Regions from separate parts of the Bradyrhizobium arachidis genome, predicted to be linked through region 1. Evidence: predicted binding sites of a transcription regulator. Region 1 holds the regulator's gene; each other region holds the start of a gene.

Region 1 (4,525 bases):
GGCGGGCGTAGATCAGGTCGAACGAATAGCGGTCGAACGAGCGGCGCGCGATGGCGACGGCATCGAGCGCCTCGCGTGCGCTGTGCAGGCGGCCGAGCGCCTTCAGCGAGGCATCGTCGAGCGCCTGCACGCCGAGCGAGACGCGGTTGACGCCGGCGGCGCGATAGCCGGCAAAGCGCGTGGCTTCGACGCTGGTCGGGTTCGCTTCCAGCGTGACCTCGACGTCGCTCGCGACGGTCCAGTGCTTGCCGATGGCGTCGAGCACGGCGCCGACGGTTGCGGGCTGCATCAATGACGGCGTGCCGCCGCCGAGGAAGATCGAGGTGACCTTGCGGCCGGGCGCGCGCTGCGCTGTCGTCGCGATCTCCCGCGCGAAGGCGGAGGCAAAGCGTGCCTCGTCGATCGCGGCATGGCGGACATGGCTGTTGAAGTCGCAATACGGGCACTTCGACAGGCAGAACGGCCAGTGCACGTAGACGCCAAAGGCTTCAGATTCTTGTTTTGACGCGTTTTCCTGGCGCGAACCGGTAACCACTTCGCTCGAAAACGCTCTATCGCGGCTCAAGGCAGATCTCCGCCAGTTTCACGAAGGCGCGGGCGCGATGTGACAGGGCAAGGCCGAGCGGCGGCAGGCCGTGCTTCTCGATGCTGGTCATCTCGCCGAAGGTGCGGTCGTATCCGTCAGGCAGGAACATCGGATCGTAACCAAAACCGGCATTCCCGCGCGGCGGCCAGATCAGCGTGCCGGCGACGCGCGCCTCGACCTCTTCGAGATGATCGTCAGGCCACGCGACGCAGAGCGCAGAAACGAAATGCGCGGTGCGCTTCGCTGGCGTGGTTGCGCCACGTTCCTGGAGCAGGCGCTCGATCTGGGCCATCGCCGCGGCGAAGTCCTTGCTCGGGCCCGCCCAGCGCGCAGAGAAAATGCCGGGCGCGCCGTCGAGCGCGTCGACCACGATGCCGGAATCATCGGCGAAAGAGGGAAGGTTGGTCGCCTTTGCCGCCGCGATCGCCTTGATCGCGGCATTGCTGCGGAAGTCGTTGCCGGTTTCCTCCGGCTCGCCCAAGCCGAGCTCACCGGCCGACACCGCCTCGATGCCGTAAGGCGCGAGCAATTCCTTCATCTCGGCGAGCTTGCCGGGATTATGGGTCGCGATGACGAGCTTTCCGGTGATTCGGCGGTGCATGGCTTATTGACTACGCCACGGCCAGTTTCTGCAAGTCCACCAGGCGCGCGATGCCTTTCTGCGCCAGGGCGATCAGCTTCAGGAACTCGTCCTGCGTGAACGGTTCGCGTTCCGCGGTGCCCTGCACCTCGATGATCCGGCCATCGCCGGTCATGACGAAATTGGCGTCGGTCTCGGCTTCGGAATCCTCGGCATAGTCGAGGTCGAGCACGGGCGTGCCGTTGTAGATGCCGCAGGAGATCGCGGCGACGTTGTCGCGCATGACGTTGGTCTTGATCATGTTGCGCGCCTTCATCCAGTTGATGCAATCGGCGAGCGCGACCCAGGCGCCGGTGATCGAGGCCGTGCGGGTGCCGCCGTCGGCCTGGAGCACGTCGCAATCGACCGTGATCTGGCGCTCGCCGAGCGCTTCGAGATCGACGATGGTGCGAAGCGAGCGGCCGATCAGGCGCTGGATCTCGACCGTGCGGCCGCTTTGTTTCCCGGCGGAGGCTTCGCGGCGGGTGCGTTCCGAGGTCGCGCGCGGCAGCATGCCGTATTCGGCGGTGACCCAGCCGCGGCCCTGGCCCTTCAGCCATGGCGGCAGCCGGTCTTCCAGAGTGGCCGTGACCAGCACATGGGTGTCGCCGAATTTCACGAGGCAGGAGCCTTCCGCATATTTGACCACGCCACGCTCCAGCGTCACGGGGCGCAATTCGTCGGGCGCACGGCGGCTTGGCCGCATGGAAAATCCTCCAAAAACTCACTGAAAAGGGCTGTTCGCGGTGCTTGTAGGTGGGGTGAGGGTGGGCGGCAAGGCCTTTTCGTCCCCTGATTCCAGGCCCGCAAACACCACGCTTGTCAGACGCATCGGGGATGGACAAATTATGAGCATCTGAGAGGAGTTACCGTCTGTGGCCCAACACGATCCGATCCATCTGATCGCGCCGCGCGCAGGCCTCGCCCAGCTCAACGAGCGTTCCCGCGACATCTTTCGTCAAATTGTCGAAAGCTATCTCGCGACCGGCGAGCCGGTCGGCTCGCGCAATATTTCGCGGCTGATCGCCCTGCCGCTGTCGCCGGCCTCGGTCCGCAACGTCATGGCCGATCTGGAACAGCTCGGCCTGATCTATGCTCCGCACACCTCCGCCGGCCGGCTGCCGACGGAACTCGGCCTGCGCTTCTTCGTCGACGCCCTGATGCAGGTCGGCGACCTCAACGAGGCCGAGCGGCAGTCGATCCAGAGCCAGCTTGCCAGCGTCGGCCAGGCGCAGTCGGTCGAGGCCGCGCTGGACCAGGCGTTGACGCGGCTGTCGGGCCTGACCCGCGCGGCCGCGGTGGTGCTGACGCCGAAATCCAATGCGCGGCTGAAGCATATCGAGTTCGTCCGCCTGGAACCCGAGAAGGCGCTGGTGATCCTGGTCGGCGAAGACGGCCAGGTCGAAAACCGCGTGCTGACGCTACCGCCCGGAGTTCCCTCCTCGGCGATCACCGAGGCCGGCAATTTCCTCAATGCGCGCATTCGCGGCCGCACGCTCGCCGAAGCGCGGCTCGAGCTCGAAACCGCGCTGGGCGAAGCCCGCGCCGAGCTCGATCAGCTGACGCAGAAGGTGATTTCCGCCGGGATCGCGAGCTGGTCCGGCGGCGAGAACGAGGATCGCCAGCTCATCGTCCGCGGCCACGCTAATCTGCTCGAGGATCTGCACGCGCTGGAGGATCTGGAGCGGGTTCGCCTGTTGTTCGACGATCTCGAGACCAAGCGCGGCGTGATCGACCTCTTGGGCCGCGCCGAGACCGCCGAGGGCGTGCGCATTTTCATCGGTTCGGAGAACAAGCTGTTTTCCTTGTCCGGCTCCTCGACGATCATCTCGCCGTATCGGGATGCCGCCGGTCATATCGTCGGCGTTTTGGGCGTGATCGGGCCGACGCGGCTGAATTATGCCCGCGTGATCCCGACCGTGGACTACGCCGCCCGCATCGTCAGCCGGCTCCTGGGGGGCTGACCGGCATTTGCGCCGATCACGGGCGCTTGATTTTCGCCCGCTTAGGCACGATATCCGGGCCAACAATCCCTGGAAACGAGTTCGAGATTTGAGCCGATGACCGATCGAGACCGGCAACCCGAAGACACGACCGCACCGACCGGCGAGCCCGTGGTGTCAAAACCCTACATCATGCCCGACGATCCCGAGCCGGGTTCGGTCGAAACCTTGCAGAAGGAAGCCGCCGAGGCGCGCGACCGCATGCTGCGGACGCTGGCCGAGATGGAGAACTTGCGCAAGCGCACCACCAAGGAGGTCGCCGACGCCCGCCTCTACGGCATCACCGGCTTTGCCCGCGACGTGCTCGACATCGCCGACAATCTGCAGCGCGCGCTCGATGCCGTTCCGGCCGAGGCGCGGGCCGCGGCCGATCCCGGCCTGATCTCCCTGATCGAGGGCGTCGAGCTCACCGAGCGCTCGCTGCTCAACGCGCTGGAAAAGCACGGCGTGAAGAAGTTCGACCCGCAGGGCCAGAAGTTCGATCCGAACTTCCAGCAGGCGATGTTCGAAGTTCCCGATGCGTCGGTGCCGTCGGGCACCGTGGTGCAGGTCGTGCAGGCCGGCTACACCATCGGCGAGCGCGTGCTGCGCCCGGCCCTGGTCGGTGTCGCCAAGGGCGGCGCGAAGGCGGCGGCCAACAGCAACGAAGTGAACTGAGTTCGGGCGTCATTCCGGGTTCGGCTCTGCGAGCCGCCCCGGAACGACTGTGTGAGAGCCTACGCACTCACCGCGATATCCGCCGACTGGATCCGCTTCACCCCGGCCTTGGCCATATCGGCCCAGGCCTTGGCGAGCGAGCCCTGCGTGTCGATGCCGCGGCAGGCGTCTTCCACGACATAGACCTCGAAGCCAGCCTTGCGCGCGTCGAGCGCGGTCCAGGCGACGCAGAAATCCGTCGCCAATCCCGCAACGAAGACGCGCTTGATCTTGCGGCCCTTGAGATAACCGGCGAGGCCCGTGGAGGTCTTGCCGTCGGCTTCGAGGAACGCCGAATAGCTGTCGACGTCCTTGTGAAAGCCCTTGCGGATGATGAGCTCGGCGTGCGGGATCGCGAGGTCCTTCGACAGCGACGCGCCGTCGGTACCCTGCACGCAATGGTCGGGCCACAGCACCTGCTTGCCGTAGGGCAAATCGACGGTCTCGAACGGCTTCTTGCCGGAATGCACCGAGGCGAACGAGATGTGGCCGGGCGTGTGCCAGTCCTGCGTCATCACCACATTCGCAAAACCTTTCGCGATCTTGTTGATGACGGGCACCACCTGCTCGCCCTCCTTCACCGCGAGGCTGCCGCCGGGCAGGAAGCAGTTTTGCACGTCG
Region 2 (4,525 bases), 1.2 Mb from region 1:
TTGACGGCAGCGACCTTGAGGCCGCCACGGAGACGGTTGACGACCAGGGTGGCCAGCGCCTCGCCCTCGACGTCCTCGGCGATGATCACGAGCGGCTTGCCCGACTGCACCACGGCTTCCAGCACCGGCAGCATGGCCTGCAGGCCCGACAGCTTCTTCTCGTGCAGGAGGATGTAGGCGTCCTCGAGCTCGGCGGTCATCTTCTCGGCATTGGTGACGAAGTAGGGGCTGAGATAGCCGCGGTCGAACTTCATGCCCTCGACGATGTCCACCTCGGTGTCGAGCGACTTGTTCTCCTCGACGGTGATGACACCCTCGTTGCCGACCTTCTGCATCGCCTGGGCGATCATCTTGCCGATGGCGGCATCGCCATTGGCCGAGATGGTGCCGACCTGGGCGACCTCGGAGGAGGCGGCGACGGGCTTGGCGCGCTTCTCGATGTCCTTGACCACGGCCTGGACGGCGCTGTCGATGCCGCGCTTGAGGTCCATCGGGTTCATGCCGGCGGCAACCGCCTTGGCGCCTTCGCGCACGATGGCCTGAGCCAGCACGGTCGCGGTGGTGGTGCCGTCGCCGGCGAGGTCGTTGGTCTTGGAGGCGACCTCACGCACCATCTGGGCGCCCATGTTCTCGAACTTGTCCTCGAGCTCGATCTCCTTGGCGACGGTGACGCCGTCCTTGGTGATGCGCGGCGCGCCGAAGCTCTTCTCGATGACGACGTTGCGGCCCTTCGGGCCGAGCGTCACCTTGACGGCGTTGGCGAGAATATCGACGCCGCGCAGCATGCGGTCGCGCGCGTCTCCGGAAAACTTGACGTCCTTGGCAGCCATGGTCTGCAATCCCTCGTGTTGCGTGATGTGTCTTGTTTCGTGCGGTGCGGCGCTCTCTTCGTCATTGCCGGGCTTGACCCGGCAATCCATCCTCGTACGAAGAATGATGGATGCCCGGGTCAGGCCCGGGCATGACGATGGAGTATTCAGCGGCCGTTCAGGCGGATGGCCTTAGGCCAGCACGCCCATGATGTCCGACTCCTTCATGATCAGGAGCTCTTCGTTGTCGATCTTGACCTCGGTGCCCGACCACTTGCCGAACAGCACGCGGTCACCCGCCTTGAGGTCGATCGGAATCAGCTTGCCGGTCTCGTCGCGGCCGCCGGGGCCGACGGCGACCACCTCGCCCTGGGACGGCTTTTCCTTGGCGGTGTCCGGGATGATGATGCCGCCCTTGGTCTTTTCCTCGGCGTCGATACGTTTGACCACGACACGGTCATGCAGCGGACGAAATTTGGATTTAGCCATGACGTTTCCCTTTGGAGGCTCGCTTCGGAAGTAGTGAAGTCGGTGGGGCGGCGCTGCCGTTCCTCCTCTTCCCGAGGATCGAACGGAGCGCTTAGCAATCGGGCTTTCCGAGTGCTAAGAGTGGCCCGGGAATATGGCTTGGCCGCGATCCTGTCAAGCAAAGGTGGTTAAGCGATTGGTGAGGCGGATATAGGATGTTGGCATTGAAAACTTGGTCGGGGCGCCCGCGTATTAAAGGACGTCATTGCTCCGGCGGCAGTTTTGCGCTTGGCTGCGGGAGGGGTGCGGCCATGGTCTTGTTCGGGGGAATGCCATGATCAATTCAGCTCGCGCGCGCACGGTCGCCAATCTGGCCGCTGCCTCTGGCCTGGCGTTGCTGCTCGGCGCCTGTGGCGGCGGCATGAGCCTACCGTCCTTCTCGTCCTCCCAGCCGGCACCCGAGGCCGAGCCCGGCACCGGTCCTGAAATGCCGGCGAGCATCCGTGCCGACGAGATCGTCGGCCGCTGGGGTCTCGCCTCGTTCCAGAACCCGGCCGACCGCGCCCGCACCGAGGCCGCGGCGAGGGCCCAGTGCAAGAATCCCTACGTGATCACCGCCGGCTCCTCCGGCGGCGTGATCATGCATCTCGCCGACCAGGCGACCCCGCAGGAGCTGCGGCTGAAGGGCTCGCCCAGCGGCAAGAACTATATCGGACCGGCCGGCCCGACCCCCGGCGAGCAGGACCGTGAGATCGTCTCCTTCGACGGCCGCGTCCTGATCACCCGCTTCATCGACAAGGACGCCGCCACCCGCTACGGCAACATGGTCTACGTCCGCTGCGCGCCGCGGGCGTGATCATTCCTCTGTCGTTCAGGGGCACGCGAAGCGTGAACTATGGTGCGCGCTTGCGCACCTGAGAATCTCGAGATTCCGGGTTCGGTCCTGCGGACCGCCCCGGAATGACAGCGTGAGATAAATCCCCAAAAACAAAAACGCCGGCCCCAGGGCCGGCGTTTTGCTTTATCCGTATCTGGTGCGCTCAGTCGAACAGCGCGTCGATGTCGTCCTGCGAGGCGTGGCCGACGTCGCCGGCGAGCTTCGGGCCGTTGAGGAGCTTCTCGTCGTCGCTGCGCTGGTCGATCGGCGCCGGCACATGGGCCTTGATCGCGTCGACGCCGCCCCAGATCTCCATCATCGCATTGATGTGCTGCTCGATGAACTTCATCGTGGTCATGACCTTGCTGATGCGCTGGCCGGTCAGGTCCTGGAAGTTGCAGGCTTCGAAGATCGAGATGACGCGTTCCTGGATGTCGTCGGCGAGGCGCTTCTGCTGGTCGGCCGAGTCCACCTTGGACATCGCGCTGGCGGCCTGGTCGATCGATTCCGCGGCTTCGAGGATCTGCTGGGTCGCCTGCTCGGTGCCGCCGACGACCGCGCCGAGCTCGCCATTGACCTTGGCCATCTCGCCGCCGTCGAAGCTCTTGCCGTGCAGCGTCGCGATCTCGCGCTTGGTGCGGTCGATGGCGTCGTGGATCAGGTCGAGCTCGACCTTCAGCTTCTCGCACTGCTCGATCTGCGCGCGGTAGGTCTCGAGCATGGTGCGGGCTTCGGAAAGCTCGTGGGCCGTGGACGCGTCGATCGCCGCCATGGCCGCGCTGCCGGACAGCGGGGCAGCCACAACGCCCTTGGCCATCTGTGCGCGGATCGCACGCAACTCCGCCATGATCTCGCTATGCATCGGGCCTGCCTCTTCGGTTACGTCAAGAATCGGCATCTCGCCACCGACGATATCTTCGACGCGAAAACGTTTGCGGTGAACAGCCATCAGGATACTCCCCCCACCTCACTCACGCGTCTTTGTAGGCAGAAGCGATTTAACACGAAGTTCACAGCCGGAACTGTGTTTGCAGACGTGCGCGACGGCGCGCAAAGACGCGATTAACCATGCGCGCGGGGCATTCATCGAAAATAAACGCTGATCGCCAAATTGCAGCCTCGTGCACGACGTGGTGAATCGAAACGGCCGATACGTTTACCAAACAAAACGGCTTTTGCTCTTTATTGACCACGTCGGGGGGCGCGATCAGCCATCAGCTCTCCAAGACGCAAATGATCTAGACGAAACAGTACAGAGTACGTCGATGTTCAAGAAAATGTCTGTCGCGCTGCTCGGCAGCGCTTGCTCCGTCATGGCCGGCGCGAACAGCGCGAGCGCCTTCGACAACACGGTGCCGAACGATCCGCCCGCGGTGCTCTACGCCCCGCAGGTGCCCCCCGCGCCGGTGCGCGTAGCCTCCAATTCGAACATGGGCGGCGGCTTCATCGAATTCCTGTTCGGCGACGGTCCCGGCCGCGGTCCGGCCTACGCGCCGCAAGCGCCGGTCTATCAGCAGCAGCCCGGCTATTACGACCAGCGCCGCCTGCCGCCGATGGGCGAGCCGCAGATGCAGGGCGGATACCAGCAGGGCGCGCTCCAGCAGGAAGCGATCGATCCGCGGCAGCGTCCGTTCGATCCGAGATTCGAGAAACAGATCGTTGACTATAGCGGCAAGGAAACTGCCGGCACGATCGTGGTCGATACGCCGAACAAGTTCCTCTACCTCGTCGAAGGCAACGGCAAGGCGATGCGCTACGGCATCGGCGTCGGCCGTCCCGGCTTCACCTGGTCGGGGGTCAAGTCGATCACGGCAAAACGCGAATGGCCGGACTGGACGCCGCCGGCGGAAATGATCGCACGCCGTCCCGATTTGCCCCGGCACATGGAAGGCGGGCCGGAAAACCCGCTCGGCGCGCGCGCGATGTATCTCGGCTCCACGCTCTACCGCATCCACGGCTCCAACGAGCCCTGGACCATCGGCACCAACGTCTCCTCCGGCTGCATCCGCATGCGCAACGAGGACGTCATCGACCTCTACGGCCGCGTCAATGTCGGCACCAGGGTCGTGGTGATGTGATGTTCTTGCTTCGTCTCTCCCCGCCTGCGGGGAGAGGCTGCATTGCATCGGAGATGCAATGCGGGTGAGGGGGAGTCTCCGCGAGTCCAACTCTCACTCATTTTGCGGAGAGAGCCCCTCACCCCAACCCTCTGCCCGTAAGAACGGGGAGAGGGAGAAGACCGGCCTCACGCGTAATCGCTGCCGCCATCGTCGCCGCCGCCGAAATCGCTGTCGTCGGCCATGTCCATGTTGCCGTCGTCGTGATCGTCGTCGTAATTCTGGTCGTTGTTGTCGCGATCATTCGAGGCCTG
Region 3 (4,525 bases), 3.5 Mb from region 1:
CAACGCGATCCTTGCGCTCCTTCACCTCGACCTCGGTCGCGCCGCCGACGCGGATCACCGCGACGCCGCCCGCGAGCTTGGCGAGACGCTCCTGGAGCTTCTCGCGGTCGTAGTCCGAGGTGGTCTCCTCGATCTGCGCCTTGATCTGGGCCACGCGCGCCTCGATGTCGGCCTTCTTGCCGGCGCCGTTGACGATCGTGGTGTTCTCCTTGTCGATCATCACCTTCTTGGCGCGACCGAGCATGTTGAGCGTGACGTTCTCGAGCTTGATGCCGAGATCTTCCGAGATCGCCTGGCCGCCGGTCAGGATCGCGATGTCCTGCAGCATGGCCTTGCGACGATCGCCGAAGCCCGGAGCCTTGACGGCCGCGACCTTCAGGCCGCCACGCAGGCGGTTCACGACCAGGGTCGCGAGCGCTTCACCCTCGACGTCCTCGGCGACGATGACCAGCGGCTTGCCGGTCTGCACCACGGCCTCGAGCAGCGGCAGCAGCTCGTTCAGCGAGGAGAGCTTCTTCTCGTTGATGAGGATGTAGGCGTCGTCCATCTCAACGCGCATCTTGTCGGCGTTGGTGACGAAGTAGGGCGAGATGTAGCCGCGGTCGAACTGCATGCCCTCGACGACGTCGAGCTCGGTCTCGAGCGACTTGGCTTCCTCGACGGTGATGACACCCTCGTTGCCGACCTTCTTCATGGCGTCGGAGAGGAACTTGCCGATCTCCTGGTCGCCGTTGGCCGAGATGGTGCCGACCTGGGCGATCTCCTCGTTCGAGGTGACCTTCTTGGAGTTCTTCTGGAGGTCCGCAACGACGGCCTCGACCGCGAGGTCGATACCACGCTTGAGGTCCATCGGGTTCATGCCGGCGGCGACCGACTTGGCGCCTTCCTTCACGATCGCCTGGGCCAGCACGGTGGCGGTGGTGGTGCCGTCGCCGGCCGCGTCAGCGGACTTGGAGGCGACTTCGCGCACCATCTGGGCGCCCATGTTCTCGAACTTGTCGTCGAGCTCGATCTCCTTGGCGACGGTGACGCCGTCCTTGGTGATGCGGGGAGCGCCGAACGACTTGTCGAGCACGACGTTGCGGCCCTTCGGACCGAGCGTGACCTTCACCGCGTTGGCGAGAACGTCGACGCCGCGCAGCATCTTGTCGCGCGCTTCAACCGAGAATTTGACTTCTTTGGCTGCCATCTGGAATTTTCCTTGAGGATGTTGACTGGAGGGAGAGAGGGGCTCTTAGGCCGCCTTCTTCTTGGAAGCGGGGACGTCGAGGACGCCCATGATGTCGCTTTCCTTCATGATCAGCAGGTCTTCGCCGTCGATCTTGACTTCGGTGCCGGACCACTTGCCGAACAGCACGCGGTCGCCGACCTTCAGGTCGATCGGGATCAGCTTGCCGGCTTCGTCGCGGCCACCCGGGCCAACGGCGACGACTTCGCCCTGGGAGGGTTTTTCCTTGGCAGTGTCGGGAATGATGATGCCGCCTGCGGTCTTCTCTTCTGCGTCGATGCGCTTGACCACGACGCGGTCGTGAAGCGGACGGAATTTCATGCAGTCCTCCTAAACATTTGCACGAGTTGAGGATTTTGAGATTGTTAGCAATCGTTGCCCGCGAGTGCTAGCACGGGCGAGGCTGAAATAGGACAGGAATTTTGCGGGGGCAAGGGCTTCTAGCAGAAAAATCGGCACTCAGAAGGCCCAAGTGCCAGAATCTCTTTACCATCGTTAACGAACGCGAGGGCCTCGTGGAGGCCGTATTAGCACGGGGGCGCATCTGCTGCTAACGCTTTGAATTTCAACAGCTTGTTAAACTTTTGGGCTTGAGATGGATTGTCAGTTTGCGTCACATTTCTCTCATGTGAGCGCATCGTTTCCGGGTGGCTCCCGGGGCACCGATCAAGCCACTCCCCGAATGCGCTCCTGCAAAGGAGGTTTGGCATGGGACTGCGCGTTGGGGGCGTTTCCGAGGATTTCCGGAAACAGATGCTGGGTTACGGGCTGACGACGGCACAAATTCTCTACCGGATGCCGGATCACCCGTCGCTGCTGCAGACCTATGTCTGGCAGAACTACGACATGTTTCCGAAATTTCCGGCGCTGACCGACTTCCTGGCCTTCTGGCAGGAGAAGCTCGATGGCCCGCTGCATTCGGTCACGGTCGCCCATTCCAAGCTGATCAAGCCCGCCGAGCTGCGCGCCGTGGACGGCGTGTTCCGGCTGCATTGAGGCGAACACCGGTCGCGTAGGGTGGGCAAAGGCGCGCTCTTCGCGCGCCGTGCCCACCATCTCTCTCCGAACGCGCGCGGAACGTGGGCACGCTTCCGCCGTCGCTCTTCGAGCTATGGCGGACAAGTCGCTTTGCCCACCCTACGATATTCGCGTTGGAGCTGCGTAGGATGGGTAGAGCGAAGCGAAACCCATCGCCTTGGCAGGCCGAGAGATCATGGGTTTCGCAAGAGCTCTACCCATCCTACGGACCTTCGTTCTGTGCTAGCCTCCGCCCATAACAACAACGGGAGGCGGCCCATGGCCAAGAAATCAAGCAAGAAAGCAAAATCGCGCAGCGCTGCGCAGACCGCGATCAAGAAGCGGAGCGGCACCAAGGCCGCAGCGCGATCCACGGCGCGCAAGGCAGTGAAGGCGAAGGCCCGCACGGCGGCTCCGAAAAAGCCTGCCCGCCCCAAGCAGCGCATCGCCATCAGCCATCACCGCGAGGAGGATTTCAAAGCCGACGGCCTGCGCACCTACGCCAAATACCGTGACCTCGGCATTTCAGATGCGACCCACGGCCTCGCGCAGGCCCATGTGATCCGCCTGCAGGGTCCCTGCAATCCGGATGAGGTCTCAAAGCTGCACTTCCACGACGTCGAATTCCAGATGGTCTACGTGCTCAAGGGCTGGGTGAAGACCTACATGGACGGCCAGGGCGAGAGCCTGATGAAGGAAGGCAGCGCCTGGACCCAGCCGCCGAAGATCAAGCACATGATCCTGGATTATTCGGACGATGTGGAGCTGCTGGAGGTGATCTTGCCGGCAGAGTTCAAGACGGTGGAGCTGAAGGCGTAGGCACGCTCTCTCAGCCGTCATTCCGGGGCGCGCGCAGCGCGAGAATCCATTTCACCGCGTGTGCTGCCGCCTGATGGATTCCGGGCTCGCGACTTCGTCGCGCCCCGGAATGACAGCGCGCGATAATCCCTAAAATCCACGCGATCCGAGAAACCGGACCGTTACTAGTTGAAAGGTTCCAGCCACCTGCAGCGCTGGTGGTAACCAGTCGAGAATATTCCTCGCGTCAACTCAGGGCTGTGAACATGCAGGACATGCTTTCATGGCGACCAACACTTTTGGCCGACGCGGCGTCGTGGCGCCACCACCAAGTGGATCGTTTCAACGCGCATCGCTTCAACCCGTGGCCGCGCCGATCGCGCCTCGGCCATTGCCCAGCGAGGGGACGTTCTTTGCCGACAACAAGCTGCTGGCCGATATCCCCTTCCTCACCATTGGCCTGATCTTCGGTCTGCTGCTGATCTTCGCCCTGCAACGCAGTCTGGCCATCGACGTTGCGCGCGACGGCTCACTCGATGTCCGCTCGCTGATCGCTTACGGCGCGACCAGCTACGATCTGGTTGTCGGAAGGGGAGAGTGGTGGCGGATCGGCCTCGCGCCGCTTCTGCATGGCAGCGATTGGCACCTCATCGGCAACTGCATTGCGCTGTTCATCGTCGGCGTCAGGCTGGAGCCTCTGATCGGCCGTGGCTGGTTTGCGCTGATCTTTGTTGCCAGTGCGCTGGTCGGCGAGGCGGGGTCGCTCCTCGGCAATGCGCCCGGCCAGCCAGGCGTCGGTGCGTCCGGCGCCATTACCGGGCTCATCGCCGCGCTGTTCGTCTCGAGCTTCGATCCGGAAGCGGACGCCGATCAGACGATATCGCGACTGAAGACGTCGCTCTTCTTCGGCGTTCCTGCGCTGCTGCCGCTTGCCTTTGGCGCCTCCGGCAATGTCGACTATTTTGCCCATGCAGGTGGTGCGCTGGCCGGCGGTGTGCTGGCCATCATGCCGTGGCTTCTCTTCCGTTCCTATGACAGCCTGCCACGGAGCGCGAGCATGACGTTGCTCGCCGGATGCGTCGGATCTCTGATCTGCGCCGGCTTCGCCGCTGCCCATTATGCGTCCTACATGGCCGACGCCAGGCAGTATGTCCGGATTTCGGAATACCCCGACAAGGGTACCAAGGTGGCTGACCGGTCCTTCGATCTGGTCACGCGCTACCCGAAAGACCCGCGGGCTCATTTTTTCCGTGCGGTCTACTTCCTGGAGCAGGAGAATCTCGGTGCCGCCGAGGCGGAAGTGCGGGCCGCCATGTCGCTCGCGACCTCGGATGTGGCGGGCGGACCGGTGCGCTCCGGGGCGCAGGGCTTGATGGCGGTGTTGCTGTTGGTGCAGGGACGGACCAGCGAGGCGAAAGCCATGGCGGCCGAGCCGTGCGGGGCCAAGATGGCCGACGTGCGTCGCATCTTGCAGAAGCACAA
Region 4 (4,525 bases), 1.4 Mb from region 1:
AAGCCGTAGCCATACTGATCCTTCTCCAGGATCTTGCCGACGATAACGGAGCCGTCCTCGCCAGCGTTGATCGCGATCTGGCGGGCCGGCGCAGACAGCGCCTTGCGCACGATCTCGACGCCGGTCTTCTGGTCATCGTTCTTGGTGCGCAGCCCCTTGAGATGCTCGGAAGCACGCAGCAGGGCGACGCCGCCGCCCGGCAGGATGCCTTCCTCGACGGCCGCGCGGGTCGCATGCATCGCGTCATCAACGCGATCCTTGCGCTCCTTCACCTCGACCTCGGTCGCGCCGCCGACGCGGATCACCGCGACGCCGCCCGCGAGCTTGGCAAGACGCTCCTGCAGCTTTTCACGGTCATAGTCCGAGGAGGTCTCCTCGATCTGCGCCTTGATCTGCGCCACCCGCGCCTCTATGTCGGCCTTCTTACCGGCGCCGCTGACGATGGTGGTGTTCTCCTTGTCGATCATCACCTTCTTGGCGCGACCGAGCATGTTGAGCGTGACGTTCTCGAGCTTGATGCCCAGATCTTCCGAGATCGCCTGGCCGCCGGTCAGGATCGCGATGTCCTGCAGCATGGCCTTGCGGCGATCGCCGAAGCCCGGAGCCTTCACGGCCGCGACCTTCAGACCGCCGCGGAGGCGGTTCACGACCAGGGTCGCGAGCGCTTCGCCCTCGACGTCTTCCGCAATAATCACAAGCGGCTTGCCACTCTGGACGACGGCTTCCAGCAGCGGAAGCAGTTCATTCAACTGAGATAGCTTCTTTTCGTGGATGAGGACGTAGGCGTCTTCCATTTCGGCGCGCATTTTGTCGGCGTTGGTGACGAAGTACGGCGAGATGTAGCCGCGGTCGAATTGCATCCCTTCGACGACCTCGAGTTCGGTCTCGAGCGACTTGGCTTCTTCAACCGTGATGACGCCCTCGTTGCCGACCTTCTTCATGGCGTCGGAGAGGAACTTGCCGATCTCCGCGTCGCCGTTGGCCGAGATGGTGCCGACCTGGGCGATCTCCTCGTTCGAGGTGACCTTCTTGGAGTTCTTCACGAGATCGGCGACCACGGCTTCCACCGCGAGGTCGATACCGCGCTTCAGGTCCATCGGGTTCATACCGGCGGCAACCGCCTTCGCGCCTTCACGGACGATCGCAGCCGCGAGCACGGTCGCGGTGGTGGTGCCATCGCCAGCTGCATCTGCCGATTTGGAGGCAACTTCTCGCACCATCTGCGCGCCCATGTTCTCGAACTTGTCCTCAAGCTCGATCTCCTTGGCGACAGTGACGCCGTCTTTGGTGATGCGGGGGGCGCCGAACGACTTGTCGAGCACGACGTTCCGGCCCTTGGGCCCGAGCGTGACCTTAACCGCATTGTTGAGAATTTCAACACCGCGCAACATCCTGTCGCGGGCGTCGACGCCGAACTTAACTTCTTTGGCCGACATCATGATCTCCGTTTTCAACTGTCAAATCCGAAAGACCGCGCGACTCGGCGAGCTCTTTAGGGACGTGAGTTCAACTTGCGGGCCTTATCCTTCTCCTTCGAGACGCTGGCTGCTTGGGATAAGGAAAACAGACTGGCGCTTAGGCGACCTTCTTCTTGGCGGCGGGCAGCTCGGTGAGAACGCCCATAATGTCGCTTTCCTTCATGATCAGTACTTCCTGATCATCGAGCTCGATCTCCGTACCTGACCACTTGCCGAACAGGACGCGGTCGCCAACCTTGAGATCGATGGGCAGCTTGCCGGATTCGTCGCGGCCGCCTGGGCCAACCGCCGTGATCTCGCCCTGCGAAGGTTTTTCCTTGGCGCTGTCCGGAATGATGATGCCGCCAGTGGTCTTCTCTTCGGCTTCGATACGCTTGACCGCAACGCGGTCGTGAAGCGGACGGAATTTCATGCTGCCCTCCTGTTTTCTTGTTGTTGTTGCTTTGGACGAAATGGCAGTCGTGGCCAGCGAGTGCTAATCAGCACATAAGCCGCCGCAAGGGGACGTACAAGACCGTCCCGAAACGATATTCGCTCAGAGCATCACGAAATAGCTGCCAAGACCGCGGCGGCTAAGGATCCGGTGAAGGCCAGCTGTGTGGTGCGAAAGTCGTTGGACGCCGCGTCATCAAATTTGAGAAAGCTTCCCATCGCGCAGGGGCATTGCGTTGTTCTCGACGTGCGCCAGAATACGCCGGACGTCGGTCGCTTCTTGTGCAGCCATTCAGCGGTGCTTGTCGAGATCGAGTGGCTCGTCACTCGCGAGGCGCTTCGGCATCAATGCGCTGAGCGTCAGCCAAATCGACCGGGTTGATGGAAATCCTCTCCACCGTTGAAGTGCGCGGCGGCGCCGCCGGCACCGTGATCATAGTGGCAACCCGGCGAAACGCCTCGAACGACAATCCTTCGATCATCTCCTCATCGGTGATGACCTCGTAGGCACCCGGAGGCAGGAGGCGGTCGATGCCCTTGATCCGGAAGGGATGCTTGAAGGTGACCGTTTCGCGTCGGGAGCGCATGGTCATGATCGGCTATCCTTCAGAAACGGCTTTGCATCGGCGCGATAGTGAAGCAATCCGTTTACAGTGCTTTCTGTGCCGAGATTAGCTATCTCTTTATCATGAGATGGCTGCGAAGTCACCAAACACAAGGCAATACACATCGCGGATTTGTATAGATGCCGGCGGACGAAATGCTTGCTGATGCCAAGTGAAAAAATGCGAGTTGGCGATCGGCAAGCATCGCGACTCGGAGAGAAGAAATGCTATCTCGCAAATCTACCAGCCGAGATAGACTTGCAGCGGTTGGCTACAACCGTCATGGCGCGATGGGACGGTTCTGGCACGGTCTTCATCGTCACGCTCTTATGACGATGGTTGCTTACGCCTTCTTGCAGCACTTCCGCATTGCCAAGACGGGGCGCAAAAATGAAACGACGGCCACCACCTCAGCCCAACCTGCCAGCCGCGCGTCCCGCCATCGTCGCTCTCATTCTTCAGCCATCAGATCCGCGATACGGGTACTGCAGAACACAGGTCAGCGAAGAGCAAGGCGTGAACAAATCTGCCAAAGTCGTGTTAGCGCCCACCCGAAGCACCTTTATGATCGTGCAGGAAACGGGCGATCCGCGTCTTCAACACGGTGGCGTCGTGCGATTTGCCCGAGGCCGCGTGCTCGAAGAGCCTGCGCTGGACGTCAGTAGGCAGATCATTCCATTCGCTGACAAGGGCGGCACCCAGACATTCCAGGACTCTGCGCTCCACATCGCGCAAATCGCTGGCTTCATAGGGTAAAGGCCACGCCAACTCCTGCGCTCCGCCTTCCTCGTCCCAACGGTCGAGAGCGGTTGCCATTTCTTCTCCCGACGTTGGCCTTCGACCTTTCTTTTTGACCATTCTATATAGTCGCATATATCGGCATTAAGCGCCATTCGCTCGATCGCGGGGCGATCCGAAGCGCCAATCCTTCCAGTACCGAGAATGCCGCGGCCGCGGAACTCGGTAGTTCGCCCATCGGTTATTGCAGCGGTTTGTTCGCGCGGCGTACAGACTCAAGGTTCACCATGGATGTGATCGTTACACCGGCAGAGGGAGGCACGGTTTGGCAGCTGACGGACCTGCTCGGCCGCTCGATGGGGCGCATCACGGCAAGCGCTCCACGTCAGTTCATGATCCATCCGGAGGGCCACGCATCGGAAACTATGGCCGGCATACAGCAAGGGCCGCACGCCTCGCTCGACGCCGCACTGGCTGAGATCGAGAGGCACACCCGGGGCGTCTGCCGTCGAAATCCTGGCGAAGATCAGCTTTAGACAGCGCCCAACAATCCAGATCGTCGGCAGAGTATCCTATATTTACTGCGGGAAGATCTATATGTTTTACAGGTAACGCCCGCCTAGATTGCCTGATGACGGGACCGTCAGTTCCGGTAGAAGGAATTGTGGATTTTCGCGCGAGGACCGAGCGAATGTGGGCTCCGGCGGATGTCACCGCCGATCATTGCGTTGCCGTGTTCGCCGAGATCTTTTGGCGGCTCGGCTCGACGCAACCCTGACAGTGCGGAGGGAACCCGCTTGAGCCGCTTGGTCATCGTCTCCAACCGTGTCGCCTTGCCGGCAGAAGCTGCGCAGCGCAGCGGCGGGCTCGTGACCGGCCTCGTCGACGCTCTGCATCAGGCTGGAGGCTTATGGTTCGGGTGGAGTGGCAAGCTTGGAGAAACAACACCAGAGCCGAACGTTTTTGAGACCGAGGGAGTGACGTACGCTACCGTCGATCTTACCCGCGCGGACCATGACGGCTACTACAGCGGCTTCTCCAACGCGGCACTGTGGCCCTTATTCCACTATCGCCTTGACCTCATGAACTTTACCCGCCGGGACTTGGCCGCCTATCGACGGGTGAACGCCGTGCTCGCCGACGCCCTCGCGCCCCTGCTCAGCCCGAGTGACCTCGTCTGGGTGCATGACTACCATCTGATCCCGATGGCCGAGGAACTTCGCCGCGCCGGCGCCACACAGCGGATCGGGTTTTTCTTGCATACGCCGTTTC

Evidence for each region. Region 1 encodes HrcA, which represses chaperone genes, less so after heat shock. Its sites were predicted from a motif close to GTTAGCACTCNCNNNNNGNGAGTGCTAAC; they were not measured.
Region 2: a site for HrcA is predicted at 1,389-1,417, ahead of WN72_RS42025 (co-chaperone GroES). Genes of this name have one in related genera too.
Region 3: a site for HrcA is predicted at 1,593-1,621, ahead of groES (co-chaperone GroES). Genes of this name have one in related genera too.
Region 4: a site for HrcA is predicted at 1,930-1,958, ahead of WN72_RS07725 (co-chaperone GroES). Genes of this name have one in related genera too.

What each region holds. Positions count from the first base shown of each region.
Region 1 is NZ_CP030050.1:182,923-187,447, reverse strand. It holds gene hemW (radical SAM family heme chaperone HemW) at 1-535, opposite strand, end outside; gene rdgB (RdgB/HAM1 family non-canonical purine NTP pyrophosphatase) at 552-1,187, opposite strand; gene rph (ribonuclease PH) at 1,198-1,911, opposite strand; gene hrcA (heat-inducible transcriptional repressor HrcA) at 2,081-3,169, shown strand; gene grpE (nucleotide exchange factor GrpE) at 3,266-3,865, shown strand; gene pncA (bifunctional nicotinamidase/pyrazinamidase) at 3,925-4,525, opposite strand, start outside.
Region 2 is NZ_CP030050.1:8,887,991-8,892,515, reverse strand. It holds gene groL (chaperonin GroEL) at 1-830, opposite strand, end outside; gene WN72_RS42025 (co-chaperone GroES) at 1,002-1,298, opposite strand; gene WN72_RS42020 (hypothetical protein) at 1,612-2,133, shown strand; gene WN72_RS42015 (protein phosphatase CheZ) at 2,318-3,103, opposite strand; gene WN72_RS42010 (L,D-transpeptidase family protein) at 3,420-4,232, shown strand; gene WN72_RS42005 (DUF2076 domain-containing protein) at 4,400-4,525, opposite strand, start outside.
Region 3 is NZ_CP030050.1:6,543,865-6,548,389, reverse strand. It holds gene groL (chaperonin GroEL) at 1-1,189, opposite strand, end outside; gene groES (co-chaperone GroES) at 1,235-1,549, opposite strand; gene WN72_RS30765 (usg protein) at 1,937-2,224, shown strand; gene WN72_RS30760 (cupin domain-containing protein) at 2,525-3,064, shown strand; gene WN72_RS30755 (rhomboid family protein) at 3,408-4,525, shown strand, end outside.
Region 4 is NZ_CP030050.1:1,575,000-1,579,524, forward strand. It holds gene groL (chaperonin GroEL) at 1-1,436, opposite strand, end outside; gene WN72_RS07725 (co-chaperone GroES) at 1,576-1,890, opposite strand; gene WN72_RS07730 (hypothetical protein) at 2,234-2,503, opposite strand; partial or broken gene WN72_RS46660 (IS701 family transposase) at 2,690-3,027, shown strand; gene WN72_RS07735 (hypothetical protein) at 3,056-3,331, opposite strand; gene WN72_RS07740 (hypothetical protein) at 3,541-3,789, shown strand; gene WN72_RS07745 (alpha,alpha-trehalose-phosphate synthase (UDP-forming)) at 4,051-4,525, shown strand, end outside.